2 regions of the Agrobacterium sp. 22094 genome follow, and region 1 is predicted to be linked to the other one. Evidence: predicted binding sites of a transcription regulator. Region 1 holds the regulator's gene; the other holds the start of a gene.
The links. Region 1 encodes HrcA, which represses chaperone genes, less so after heat shock. Its sites were predicted from a motif close to GTTAGCACTCNCNNNNNGNGAGTGCTAAC; they were not measured.
Positions count from the first base shown of each region.

Region 2: groES (co-chaperone GroES) is a predicted target of HrcA. The motif match lies at 2,989-3,017, and genes of this name have one in related genera.

Region 1 covers NZ_JBQEPX010000001.1:2,370,522-2,376,613, forward strand. The annotation lists gene hpf (ribosome hibernation-promoting factor, HPF/YfiA family) at 1-210, shown strand, start outside; gene ptsN (PTS IIA-like nitrogen regulatory protein PtsN) at 279-740, shown strand; gene grpE (nucleotide exchange factor GrpE) at 952-1,584, opposite strand; gene hrcA (heat-inducible transcriptional repressor HrcA) at 1,751-2,842, opposite strand; gene rph (ribonuclease PH) at 3,009-3,725, shown strand; gene rdgB (RdgB/HAM1 family non-canonical purine NTP pyrophosphatase) at 3,739-4,383, shown strand; gene hemW (radical SAM family heme chaperone HemW) at 4,392-5,606, shown strand; gene ubiB (2-polyprenylphenol 6-hydroxylase) at 5,652-6,092, opposite strand, start outside.
Region 2 covers NZ_JBQEPX010000001.1:1,914,991-1,921,082, forward strand. The annotation lists gene ACTJK5_RS09265 (bifunctional riboflavin kinase/FAD synthetase) at 1-521, opposite strand, end outside; gene ACTJK5_RS09270 (TIGR01459 family HAD-type hydrolase) at 635-1,483, opposite strand; gene chrA (chromate efflux transporter) at 1,587-2,906, opposite strand; gene groES (co-chaperone GroES) at 3,076-3,372, shown strand; gene groL (chaperonin GroEL) at 3,448-5,082, shown strand; gene ACTJK5_RS09290 (nuclear transport factor 2 family protein) at 5,305-5,676, shown strand; gene aac(6') (aminoglycoside 6'-N-acetyltransferase) at 5,723-6,092, opposite strand, start outside.

The DNA.
Region 1 (6,092 bases):
GAGGAAATCGCGGAAGATTTCGCGCCAACAATCGTGGCCGAGACTTCCAAACAGATCAAAACCATGACGGTTGCAAGCGCAGTCATGGCTCTCGATATGACCGATGAGCCAGTTCTGCTGTTCCGCAGCCCGTCGAAAGAACTCAACATCGTCTACCGTCGCAACGATGGAAACATCGGCTGGGTCGACGCGGCGATGATCAAGAGCTGAAGTCTAAGGACCCGGAAGGCGCCCTCAAGCGTCTTCCGGTTCGTCTCGATGGCATGAAGGAAAAAGAAATGGCATTGGCAGATTTGCTGCACCAAGATGCGATTATTCCCGCGCTAAAGGTCAATTCCAAGAAGCAACTCCTTCAGGAACTGGCAGCAAAGGCATCCCGTATCACCGGGGTTTCCGAGCGGGACGTATTCGACGTCATCTTGCAGCGTGAGCGGCTCGGCTCCACCGGCGTCGGTCATGGCATTGCCATTCCCCATGGAAAGCTCAGCAGCATTTCCTCCATTACCGGCGTCTTCGCGCGCCTGGAAACACCCGTCGACTTCGAAGCACTCGACGACCAGCCGGTCGATCTCGTATTTCTTCTGCTCGCGCCGGAGGGTGCCGGCGCCGACCACCTGAAAGCCCTGTCGCGGATTGCCCGCGTTCTGCGCGACCCGGAACTGGTGGCGAAACTGCGTGCGACTGATTCCGATACGGCGATCTACACCTTTCTTAACCAGGAGCAGGTGAACGCGGCCTGAACGCCAAGCTTGGGTTCACGCGAACATAGCCTCGACGTTTAAAGCGCCGTGCGTCCTATTGGACGCACGGCGCTTTACCATTTTGAATCGACGCATCGTGCTTTCCGAAAATCGAGACCGATTTTCGGGCCGATGCTGTAAAACAAAGGCCCGGGTATCGATCAGATATCCGGGCCTTTTGCTATTGATCAGATGAAGACGAAGAAGGCGCTCAGGCGTCTTTCTCGTTGAGACCGCTTGTGCCGGGCTCAGCACCTGCCGGCGCTTCAACCTTCGGGCCACCCTTGGCCACGCCGACCATGGCTGGACGCAGAACGCGCTCGCCGATGGTGAAGCCAGCCTGCACCACTTGGACGACAGTGTTGTTCGGCACGGTGGTGTTCGGGATTTCGAACATGGCCTGGTGGAAGTTCGGATCGAACTTCTCACCCTCGGCATCGATCTTCTTCACGCCGTGACGCTCAAGTGCGGAGAGCATGGAGCGTTCCGTCATATCGACGCCTTCGATGAGACCCTTGATATTGGCTTCGGCACTTTGCTTCAGTTCTTCTGGAATGGTGTCGAGCGCCCGGCGAAGATTGTCGGAGACGGCCAGCATGTCGCGCGCGAAGCCGGCCACGGAATAGGCCTTTGCATCCTTGACCTCGCGTTCGGTACGACGGCGAAGATTGTCCATCTCAGCGGCCAGACGCAGGAATTTGTCGCGAAGATCGGCGTTTTCCGCCTTCAGCACATCGATCGGATCGGGTTCTGCCTGCTCCGGCACCGCATTCTCCGCCGTGGTCGCTTCCACTGCTTCGTCGGCAGCGCCTGCGTCAGGTCCGGTCTTGTTGGTGTCAGTCATGACGTTCTCCAAATTACATGTGTATTGTGGCTTGCAATGAGATTGAGCCCGATATCGAGCTTTGCCATGCAAAAATCAAGGCTTACGGGAAAAAGGAGCGGTTTTTCAAGCGACCTGCGCGGTTAGACCGTTTCCTTTTCAGATGGAAACGTCAAATGGAAACGCTCTAACGTCGCTTGGTTGAAAGCCGCGCCATGATCTGGGCGGTGTAATCCACCATCGGCACGATGCGGGAATAATTCAGCCGCGTCGGGCCGATAACCCCGACAGCGCCGACGACCCGGTTCTCGTCGTCCTTGTAGGGTGCGACGATCAGCGATGAGCCCGACAGGGAAAACAACTTGTTTTCCGAGCCGATGAAAATCCTGACCCCGGAGCCGGTCTCTGCCAGATTGAGGATCTCGATCAGGTTTTCCTTGCGCTCCAGATCGTCGAAGAGAAGACGAACGCGGTCGATATCTTCTTCGCCTGCCAGACCCTCGAGAAGATTGGAGCGGCCGCGCACGATCAGTCGCCCAAGCTTGCCTTCCTCATTGTCGCCGGACCAGACGGCAAGCCCCCGCTCCACCAGATCCTGGGCCAGCGTGCTCAGCGCGCTTTGAAGCTCGTTCTTCTGTCGGGCTATCTGGCTGCGCAGTTCCGGCAAGGTCTGGCCGCCGAGATGCGCGTTGATGAAGTTGGCGGCCTCGGTCAATTGCGACGAAGTGATGCCGGCCGGCAGTTCGATGATGCGGTTTTCGACCTGGTTATGGTCGCCGACCAGAACGGCGAGCGCCTTGGTCGGCTCCAGCCGGATGAACTCCACATGTTTGAGGACGGCATCGTTCTTTGCGGTCAGCACCAGCCCTGCCCCGCGCGACATGCCGGAGAGCATGCTGCTTGCCTCATACAGCAGGCCTTCGAGAGACTGTTCGCGCCCGGAGATCGGGCCGATATGCCGGTCGATATTGGCGCGCTCGGCCTCGGGCAGTTCGCCCACCTGCATGAAGGCATCGACGAAGAAGCGAAGCCCGGTCTGGGTCGGCAGGCGTCCGGCACTGACATGCGGCGAATAGATGAGACCGAGCTCCTCCAGATCGCTCATGACGTTACGCACAGACGCTGGCGACAGTGACATAGGAAGCAGGCGAGAGAGACTGCGCGAACCGAGCGGTTCGCCCGTTTCCAGATAGCCTTCCACAATGCGCCTGAAGATCTCGCGTGAGCGATCGTCCAGAAGCGCACCTGGCTCTTTGCCAATGGGAGGAGTTATGCCCATGCCGCTCGTTCTTCCCCAAGCTGTTTTTGACTGTCTTGAATATAGTCACTCGGTCTTCCAAGTGAAAACGGAAATTCGGCTCTAAGCCTTGCTCTTCCGCTTTTCCTTTGCAAAAGCGTCGCCCTGACCTTAGAAGGCGGGAAGTTAAGAGACGGAGAGAAACGATATGCGGCCCTCAGGCAGAAAAACCGACCAGATGCGTAAGGTATCCTTCGAGCGCAACTTCTCCAAGCACGCCGAAGGCTCCTGTCTCGTCAAGTTCGGCGATACGCATGTTCTGGTCACCGCCAGCCTCGAGGAAAAGACGCCGCCATGGCTGCGCAACAGTGGCAAGGGCTGGGTTACAGCTGAATATGGCATGCTTCCCCGCTCCACCAACGAGCGCATGAAGCGCGAAGCAGCGTCCGGCAAGCAAGGCGGCAGAACGCAGGAAATCCAGCGCCTGATCGGCCGTTCGCTGCGCGCAGTCGTTGATCTGCAAGCGCTTGGCGAACGCCAGATCAGCATCGACTGCGACGTCATCCAGGCCGATGGTGGTACGCGTACCGCCTCCATCACCGGTGCCTGGATTGCACTTCACGACTGTCTGAAGTGGATGGAAAGCCGCAACATGTTGAAGGTCGAAAAGGTTCTGAAGGACCATATCGCCGCCATCTCCTGCGGCATCTTCGCCAATCAGCCGGTGATCGATCTCGATTACCTGGAAGATTCCTCTGCGGAGACCGACGCCAACTTCGTCATCACCGGCTCTGGCGGCATCGTCGAAATTCAGGGCACCGCCGAGGGCAAGCCATTCTCGGAAGAGGAATTCCTGACCCTGCTAGGCCTTGCCAAGGCGGGTTGTGCGGAACTCGTCGAGATGCAGAAGCAGGCAATTGCCTGAACGGGACAAGACCATGCGCAAGCTTGATACCAGAACCATCGTCGTTGCCAGCCACAACAAGGGCAAGATCGCAGAGATCGCCGACCTGATCGGCCCTCTCGGCTTTTCGGCAAAATCGGCCGCCGAGCTGAATTTCGAAGAGCCGGCTGAAACCGGCACGACCTTCGAAGAGAATGCGGCGATCAAGGCGCTCGCTTCGGCCAAGGCATCCGGCATGGCGGCGCTCTCCGACGATTCGGGTCTGGTGATCGACGCGTTGGACGGCGCGCCGGGCGTCTACACTGCGGACTGGGCAGAGACCGGCAACGGCACACGCGATTTCGCCATGGCGATGCAAAAGGTCGAAGACGCGCTTCAGGAGCGTGGCGCGACGACACCGGAGCAGCGCACCGGCCGCTTCGTCAGCGTTCTTTGCCTGGCCTGGCCGGACGGCCATACCGAGTTTTTCCGCGGTGAAGTGGAAGGCACGATCGTCTGGCCGCCCCGCGGCACGAGCGGTTTCGGCTACGATCCGATCTTCCAGCCGGAAGGCTACACAACCAGCTTTGGCGAGATGACTTCCGACGAAAAGCATGGCTGGCGCCAGGGCGATGCGACAGCCCTGTCGCACCGCGCACGCGCTTTCAAGACCTTCGTCGAAACCTGCCTGGAGGCATGAGCATCACAATGACCGGGAGCGGCCTTTCTTCTGCGCCCGGCGCCCATCCGTCCGGACATGCGGACCTTCTGCCGGATACGGGCGAACCCGGCTTCGGCATCTATGTTCACTGGCCCTTCTGCGCGGCCAAGTGTCCCTATTGCGATTTCAACAGCCATGTCCGCCATCAGCCGGTGGATCAGGAGCGGTTCGTTGCCGCCTTCCTGCGCGAAATGGAAACGATGCGGCAGTTGAGCGGCCCGAAGGTCGTCACCAGCATTTTCATGGGCGGCGGCACGCCGTCGCTGATGGACCCGCAGACGGTCGGCGCCATTCTGGATGGTATCGCCCGTTATTGGCGCGTGCCGGACGGCATCGAGATCACCATGGAGGCCAATCCATCCAGCGTGGAAGCGGAACGCTTTCGTGGCTACAGGGCCGCCGGCGTCAATCGCGTCTCCATGGGCGTACAAGCGCTGAATGACCGGGATCTGAAGTTCCTCGGACGCCTGCATGATGTGGCCGATGCGCTGAAGGCTATCCGGCTGGCGCGCGAAATCTTCCCACGCATGTCCTTCGATCTCATCTATGCCCGCCCCAATCAGACAGTTGAGGAATGGGAAAAGGAGCTCGCAGAGGCCATCTCCTATGCGGTCGATCACCTGTCGCTCTACCAGTTGACGATCGAGGAAGGCACGGCCTTCTACGGTCTCCATAAGGCGGGCAAGCTGATCGTTCCCGATGGCGAACAGTCGGCTGTGCTTTACGAGGCGACGCAGGAAATCACCGCGCGTCACGGTCTTCCGGCCTATGAAGTTTCCAATCACGCGCGTCCCGGTGCTGAAAGCCGCCATAACCTCACTTATTGGCGCTACGGCGACTATGCCGGTATCGGCCCCGGCGCCCATGGACGCCTGACCAAGGGCGGCGCCAAACTCGCAACCGCGACCGAGCGCCACCCCGAGACATGGCTGCAAGCCGTGGAGCGCGATGGGCACGGCATGGTGGATCAGGAAATGCTGGGGCGTGACGAACAGGCCGACGAGTTGCTGTTGATGGGACTGCGGCTTCGCGAAGGCGTCGATCTCGCCCGCTGGAGCGAGTTCTCAGGTCGCGATCTGGACCCGGATCGCGAAGCGGTTTTACTGGAACACGGCTTTATCGAGCGGCTTGGAAATTCGCGCGTCCGCTGCACGCCGTCGGGCATGCTGATCCTGGATTCAGTGGTTGCCGATCTCGCTTAAGGGGCGCTCTCTAAATGCCCGGAGAGCGCACCGGTTGCCATCGGATCAACTGATCCTGACAGCGATATAGATCAGCGTCACCGCAATCACCCAAAGCGCCAGGCGACCCCAACGGGTGTGACGGGCTTCTGACCTCCCAATGGCTTCGGCCGTGCGTTCGTCGAAGCGCAAGCCGTTTTCGCTCATATACATCAGTTCGGAATGCAGCTTTTCGGTCTTGGCAGCGATCTCGGGTGCCGCTTCCGCCAGCTTGATCGCTGCCTTCACGCCGTCCTTCAGATCGGTGACGATACGCTTCGGCCCGAGATTGTCGCGGATCCAGCCGCTGACGACGGGGTCTGCGGCCTTCCACATGTTGAAGCGCGGATTGAGGATACGTGAGACGCCTTCGACGACGACCATGGTCTTTTGCAGCATGACCAGTTCGGGACGCGTTTCCATGTCGAAGAGTTCGGTGACTTCGAAAAGCAGCGTCAGGAGCTTGCC
Region 2 (6,092 bases), 460 kb from region 1:
TCCCGAATACGGCTTGATGAAATCACGTCCGAACCCTCATCACGAAACGAATCGACCAACGTCACATCGAAGCCATGGCGCTTGCCGGCCTGCATCAGAAAGGCCGGACCACCCTCGCGGCCCTTGCCAAAATGGAAGTCGACGCCGGTGACGACACCGCCAGCACCCAGCCAATCGACCAGAATGGACTTGACGAAATCTTCCGCCGAACGCTGCGAGAATGTCTTGTCGAAGGGATATTCAATGACGGATTGAAAGCCCTCAGCCTCTAGAAGGCGGGCTTTCAGCGGCGCCGGCGTCAGACGAAAGACCGGCGTCTCCGGCCGGAAAACGGTGCGCGGATGCGGCTCGAATGTCAGGACAAGGGCTGCAACGCCGCGCGATCTTGCAAGCTCCAGCGCCTGATCCAGCACGGCGCGATGGCCGCGATGCACACCATCGAAATTACCGATCGCGACAACGCCACCCTTCAATGCGTCCGGAAGCGGTTCTTTCTTCTCATTGCGATGGAACACGGTCATCGGAAACTTTCTAAAGCGTGTCGCGCAAAAGTGGCCATCGGTTTTGCGATAACGACATGCGACAAACAAGGACCTAAAGCGTAAAGCGCGGATCTGAAAGATCGCGACTCGCTTTAGGCCAGACGCGGCATCCACCAGCCGGGCGCCGCATTCTGGCTTTTCAGGTAGCTGTTGAGCAACGCTTCATCAATCTCGCCGTTCAACGTGTATTCAGCCGCGTGAATACCGCCGCTAATATAGAGGAGATCGAGACCGGCGGAGATGGCGCCCTTGACATCGGTCGGCATGCCGTCGCCGATTGCCAGAACGCGGTCCTTGCTGAACGCGCCGCGCACTTCCTTTGCCGCGGCAAAGCACGCCTCGTAGATCGGCGCATGCGGCTTGCCGGCAATACGCACTTCGCCGCCCAGCTGTTCGAAGTAGGCCGCCATGGCGCCTGCGCAGGGGATGATGCGCTCGCCACGCTCGACCACCAGATCAGGGTTGGCGCAGATCATCGGCGCGGAGCGGGCGACGAAACCCTTTAGCATCTCGGTGTAATCTTCAGGCGTTTCGGTTTCGTCGTCGAAGAAACCAGTGCAGACAACGGCTTCCGCCTCGCTCTCACCCACCACCGTAACGTCGAGACCATCGAACAGCGGCATATCGCGCTCGGGACCCAGCAGGAAGACCTTCTTCGGTCCCTCGGCAATCAACTCGCGGGTCACGTCGCCCGAGGTGACGATGCGGTCATAGGCCTCATCGGGCACGCCAAGCGCACGCAACTGCGGAATGACGCCGACCGCTGGACGCGGGGAATTGGTGATGAGGACGACAGTCTTGCCGTTCTTCCGCGCTTCGGCCAATGCAACACCGGCCGCGGGAAAAGCGGTCACGCCATTGTGCAGCACGCCCCACACATCGGAGAGGATGACATCGAATTGGGAGGTGATGTCGCCAAGGGTGGCAATGCGGTGGGCCATGAATCTTCCAACTCTTTCCATCATTTTCGAGCTCGTGACATCGCAAAGGCTGCTTGCGATGGCAAGCGAAAAAGACACAGGGTGCCTATGCGAAACTAAGACCTCAGCCGAGCCAAAGCCTGATGAAACCTGCTCCAATACACAGGCCAAGCACCGGCAGCATGCCGAATTTCAGGCGAAACAGCATGGTGGCCGAGACGACGAAGAGTGCAAGCGATGCAAGGTCGAGCGAATGCCAGTCTGGCAGGGACATGCCGAAATTGATCTGAGGCAGAAGCTCAACCCTGTCGACCTTGCCAAAAAGCACATGCAGGCCAAACCAGACCGAAAGATTGAGAATGACGCCCACCACCGCACCGGTAATGGCGGACAGGGCGCTGGATAAAGCCGCATTGTCTCTCAGCCTTTCCACGTAAGGCGCACCGAGAAATATGAAGATGAAACTTGGGACGAATGTTGCCCACGCGGCAACACCTGCCCCCAGAACACCCGCCAGCATGGGGTCAAGCATGCCCGGATGCCGAAATGCCGCGAGAAAGCCGATATAGGAGAGAACCAGAACGAGCGGTCCGGGTGTCGCTTCGGCAAGCGCCAGGCCGTCCAGCATCTCGCTTGCCGTCATCCAGTGATGCGTTTCCACCGCCACCTGCGCCACATAGGCAAGAACCGCATAGGCGCCGCCAAAGGTGACGACTGCCAGCCTTGAGAAGAACTCTTGCAGTTCGATGAGAGCGCTCGGCGCGGCCAGAAGCCAGAACAGCAGAAGCGGCATTTGCCAGATGAGGATGCCGACGAGAACCCCTCGGATCTGCCGCAACAGGTGTGGTACCTTGCTTTCGACATCAGGCTTTGTCGAGCGCCCTCCTCGGGCTTTCAGAAAACCCGAGATACCAGCAGCGAGAATGACGAGCGGAAAGGGAACGCCGAAAAAGAACAGAGCGATGAAGGCTGCGACCGCAACACCGATAAGAAAGCGGCTTTTCAGGGCGCGTTTTGCCACGCGCAGCAAGGCTTCGATGACGATGGCGAGCACGCCTGCCTTCAGACCGAAGAGAAGGGCGGGCAGCCAATGCGTATCCTGATAGAGCGCATAGGCCGCCGCAAGTGCGACGATGACGAGGAAGCCCGGCAGAACGAAGAGCGTGCCAGCGATGATGCCGCCGCGTCTGCCATGCAGGAGCCATCCGGCATAGGTCGCCAGTTGCTGGGCCTCCGGTCCTGGGAGAAGCATGCAGTAATTCAGCGCGTGCAGGAATCGCTCTTCGGAAAGCCAGCGTTTCTCATCGACGAGCACACGGTGCATCATGCCGATCTGACCCGCAGGACCGCCGAAGCTCAACAGGCCGACACGGCCGAAGACGAGAAAGAGGTCCGATAAAGCCGGAGGCGGAGGGGAAGTTTCGGAGCGCAAAAAATCTGTCATGCAATCGCAGTAACCATTTTACATGAAATTTTTCCGACAGGCCGTTCTTGACAGCACCCGACACCCTGCTTATCTCCGTCTCGCTAGCACTCGGCAAATGAGAGTGCTAACATCAATCCAGGCGGGTCGTTTCCGATCCGCGAATGTCATTTGATCGAGGGAATAGACAATGGCAAGCACCAATTTCCGCCCGCTGCACGACCGCGTTGTGGTTCGTCGCGTTGAGTCTGAAGCTAAGACCAAGGGTGGCATCATCATTCCTGATACCGCCAAGGAAAAGCCGCAGGAAGGCGAAATCGTCGCAGTTGGCTCCGGCGCACGCGATGAGTCCGGCAAGATCGTCGCTCTCGACGTCAAGGTCGGCGACCGCATCCTGTTCGGCAAGTGGTCCGGCACGGAAGTAAAGCTCGACGGCGAAGACCTTCTCATCATGAAGGAAGCCGACATCATGGGCATCATCGGCTAATTTAGCCGCCTTCCCCATTTCCGTAATCTGAAGCCGGACACTGTTCCGGCCATTCGAAACCAGGAGTTTTGAAACATGGCAGCCAAAGAAGTAAAATTCGGCCGCTCGGCGCGCGAAAAGATGCTCAAGGGCGTCGACATTCTCGCTGACGCAGTGAAGGTCACGCTCGGCCCGAAGGGTCGTAACGTTGTTATCGACAAGTCCTTCGGCGCACCGCGCATCACCAAGGACGGCGTTTCCGTCGCCAAGGAAATCGAACTGGAAGACAAGTTCGAGAACATGGGCGCACAGATGGTCCGCGAAGTTGCTTCGAAGACCAACGACATCGCCGGTGACGGCACCACGACTGCAACCGTTCTTGCCCAGGCGATCGTTCGCGAAGGCCAGAAGGCTGTTGCAGCCGGCATGAACCCGATGGACCTGAAGCGCGGTATCGACCTCGCTGTTTCAGAAGTCGTCAAGGACCTGCAGGCGAAGGCAAAGAAGATCAACACCTCTGAGGAAGTTGCTCAGGTCGGTACGATCTCCGCTAACGGCGACACGCAGGTTGGCCGCGACATCGCGGAAGCCATGCAGAAGGTTGGCAACGAAGGCGTTATCACCGTCGAAGAAGCCAAGACCGCTGAGACCGAGCTCGAAGTCGTCGAAGGCATGCAGTTCGACCGTGGCTACCTGTCGCCTTACTTCGTGACCAACCCTGAGAAGATGATTGCCGACCTGGAAGACGCTTACATTCTCCTTCACGAGAAGAAGCTCTCCAACCTTCAGGCCATGCTTCCAGTTCTCGAAGCCGTTGTTCAGACCGGCAAGCCGCTCGTCATCATCGCTGAAGACGTCGAAGGCGAAGCTCTTGCAACGCTCGTCGTCAACAAGCTGCGTGGCGGCCTCAAGATCGCTGCCGTCAAGGCTCCTGGCTTCGGCGACCGCCGCAAGGCCATGCTCGAAGACATCGCGATCCTGACCGGTGGTACGGTGATTTCCGAAGACCTCGGCATCAAGCTCGAAAATGTCACTCTCGACATGCTCGGCAAGGCCAAGAAGGTTTCCATCTCCAAGGAAAATACCACGATCGTTGACGGCTCTGGCCAGAAGACCGACATCGAAGGCCGCGTTGCCCAGATCAAGGCTCAGATCGAAGAAACCTCTTCCGATTACGACCGCGAAAAGCTGCAGGAACGCCTTGCTAAGCTCGCTGGTGGCGTTGCCGTCATCCGCGTCGGCGGTGCAACGGAAGTTGAAGTGAAGGAGCGCAAGGACCGTATCGACGACGCTCTGAACGCAACGCGCGCTGCTGTTCAGGAAGGCATCGTTGCCGGCGGTGGTACCGCTCTGCTTCGTTCCGCTCAGAAGATTACCGTCAAGGGTGTGAACGACGACCAGGAAGCTGGTATCAACATCGTTCGCCGCGCTCTGCAGTCTCTGGTTCGCCAGATCGCAGACAACGCCGGTGACGAAGCTTCGATCGTTGTTGGCAAGCTTCTCGACAAGGATGACGATAACTTCGGTTACAACGCTCAGACCGGCGAATATGGCGACATGATCGCCATGGGTATCGTCGACCCGGTCAAGGTTGTCCGTACGGCTCTGCAGAACGCAGCTTCGGTTGCTTCGCTGCTGATCACCACGGAAGCCATGATTGCCGAGCTGCCGAAGAAGGACTCCGCAATGCCTGCAATGCCGGGCGGCGGCATGGGCGGCATGGACTTCTAATCAGTCTATTCCCTCTGGAATACGAAAGGGCGGTCTTCGGATCGCCCTTTTTGTTTGTGCCGTTCCGCCGTCACGATCAAATTCCCCTCAGCTCAGTCCAGCATCGCGAGCCACCCATCAGCAGCAACACTCTAAGCATGCTTGATCTTGGAACGTGCTTACCGCTACACAAACGTCGAATGATGCATCGCCCCCGATGCAAGCATGTGGAACAGGTGTCCCTTGAACAGTGCCGTCGAACTTCCGGTCCAGAAACAGCTCGAGGCCTATAATGCCCTTGATATCGATGAATTCATGCGGTGGTGGGCTGACGACTGTCAGTACTTTGCATTTCCCTCGACGCTCTTGGCGCGCAACGCTCTCGAAATTCGCGAGCGCCACATCGAGCGCTTCAAAGAACCAGATCTTCATGGGCAACTGCTATCGCGCATAATTCTCGAAGACATGGTCATCGACCACGAGACCGTGACGCGCAATTTTCCCGAAGGACGTGGCGAAGTCGATGTTGTCTGTATCTACGAGGTCGCTGGTGGCAAGATCGCAAAGGCATGGTTCAAGATCGGAAAACCGAGAATCTTGGAGTCCTACTCATAAAGCCCAGCCATAAAGGGCCAAGATTGCTCGTTTAATTTTGGCTGCATCAGGCCTCAATATCCTTGCGGAAAAAGACGACGCTTTGTGTCTCCGCAAAATCGAGCGCAGCATGAAACTTTCGGCTCGCCTCATTCTCAAGCGAGGCGTCGGAGGCGAACTCCAGGCATCCTTGAGACTTACCCCAGTCCCCAACTGCATCGCAGAGCCGCCGCGCGATCCCTTGCTGGCGATGCGACGGCAGAACATAGATACCTTCCAGGAAGGCCACGGGTGACGTCTTGCAGCCGTTGACATAATCGTCGCGCAAATTGCCTTCGGCAAAACCGACGATCTCACCCTCCTCGCTTTCACTGAGAAAGGCGACGGCCCTGTCGGCTCTCTGTAAAAAGGTCTTGATGATATCCTCGCGGTGTTGC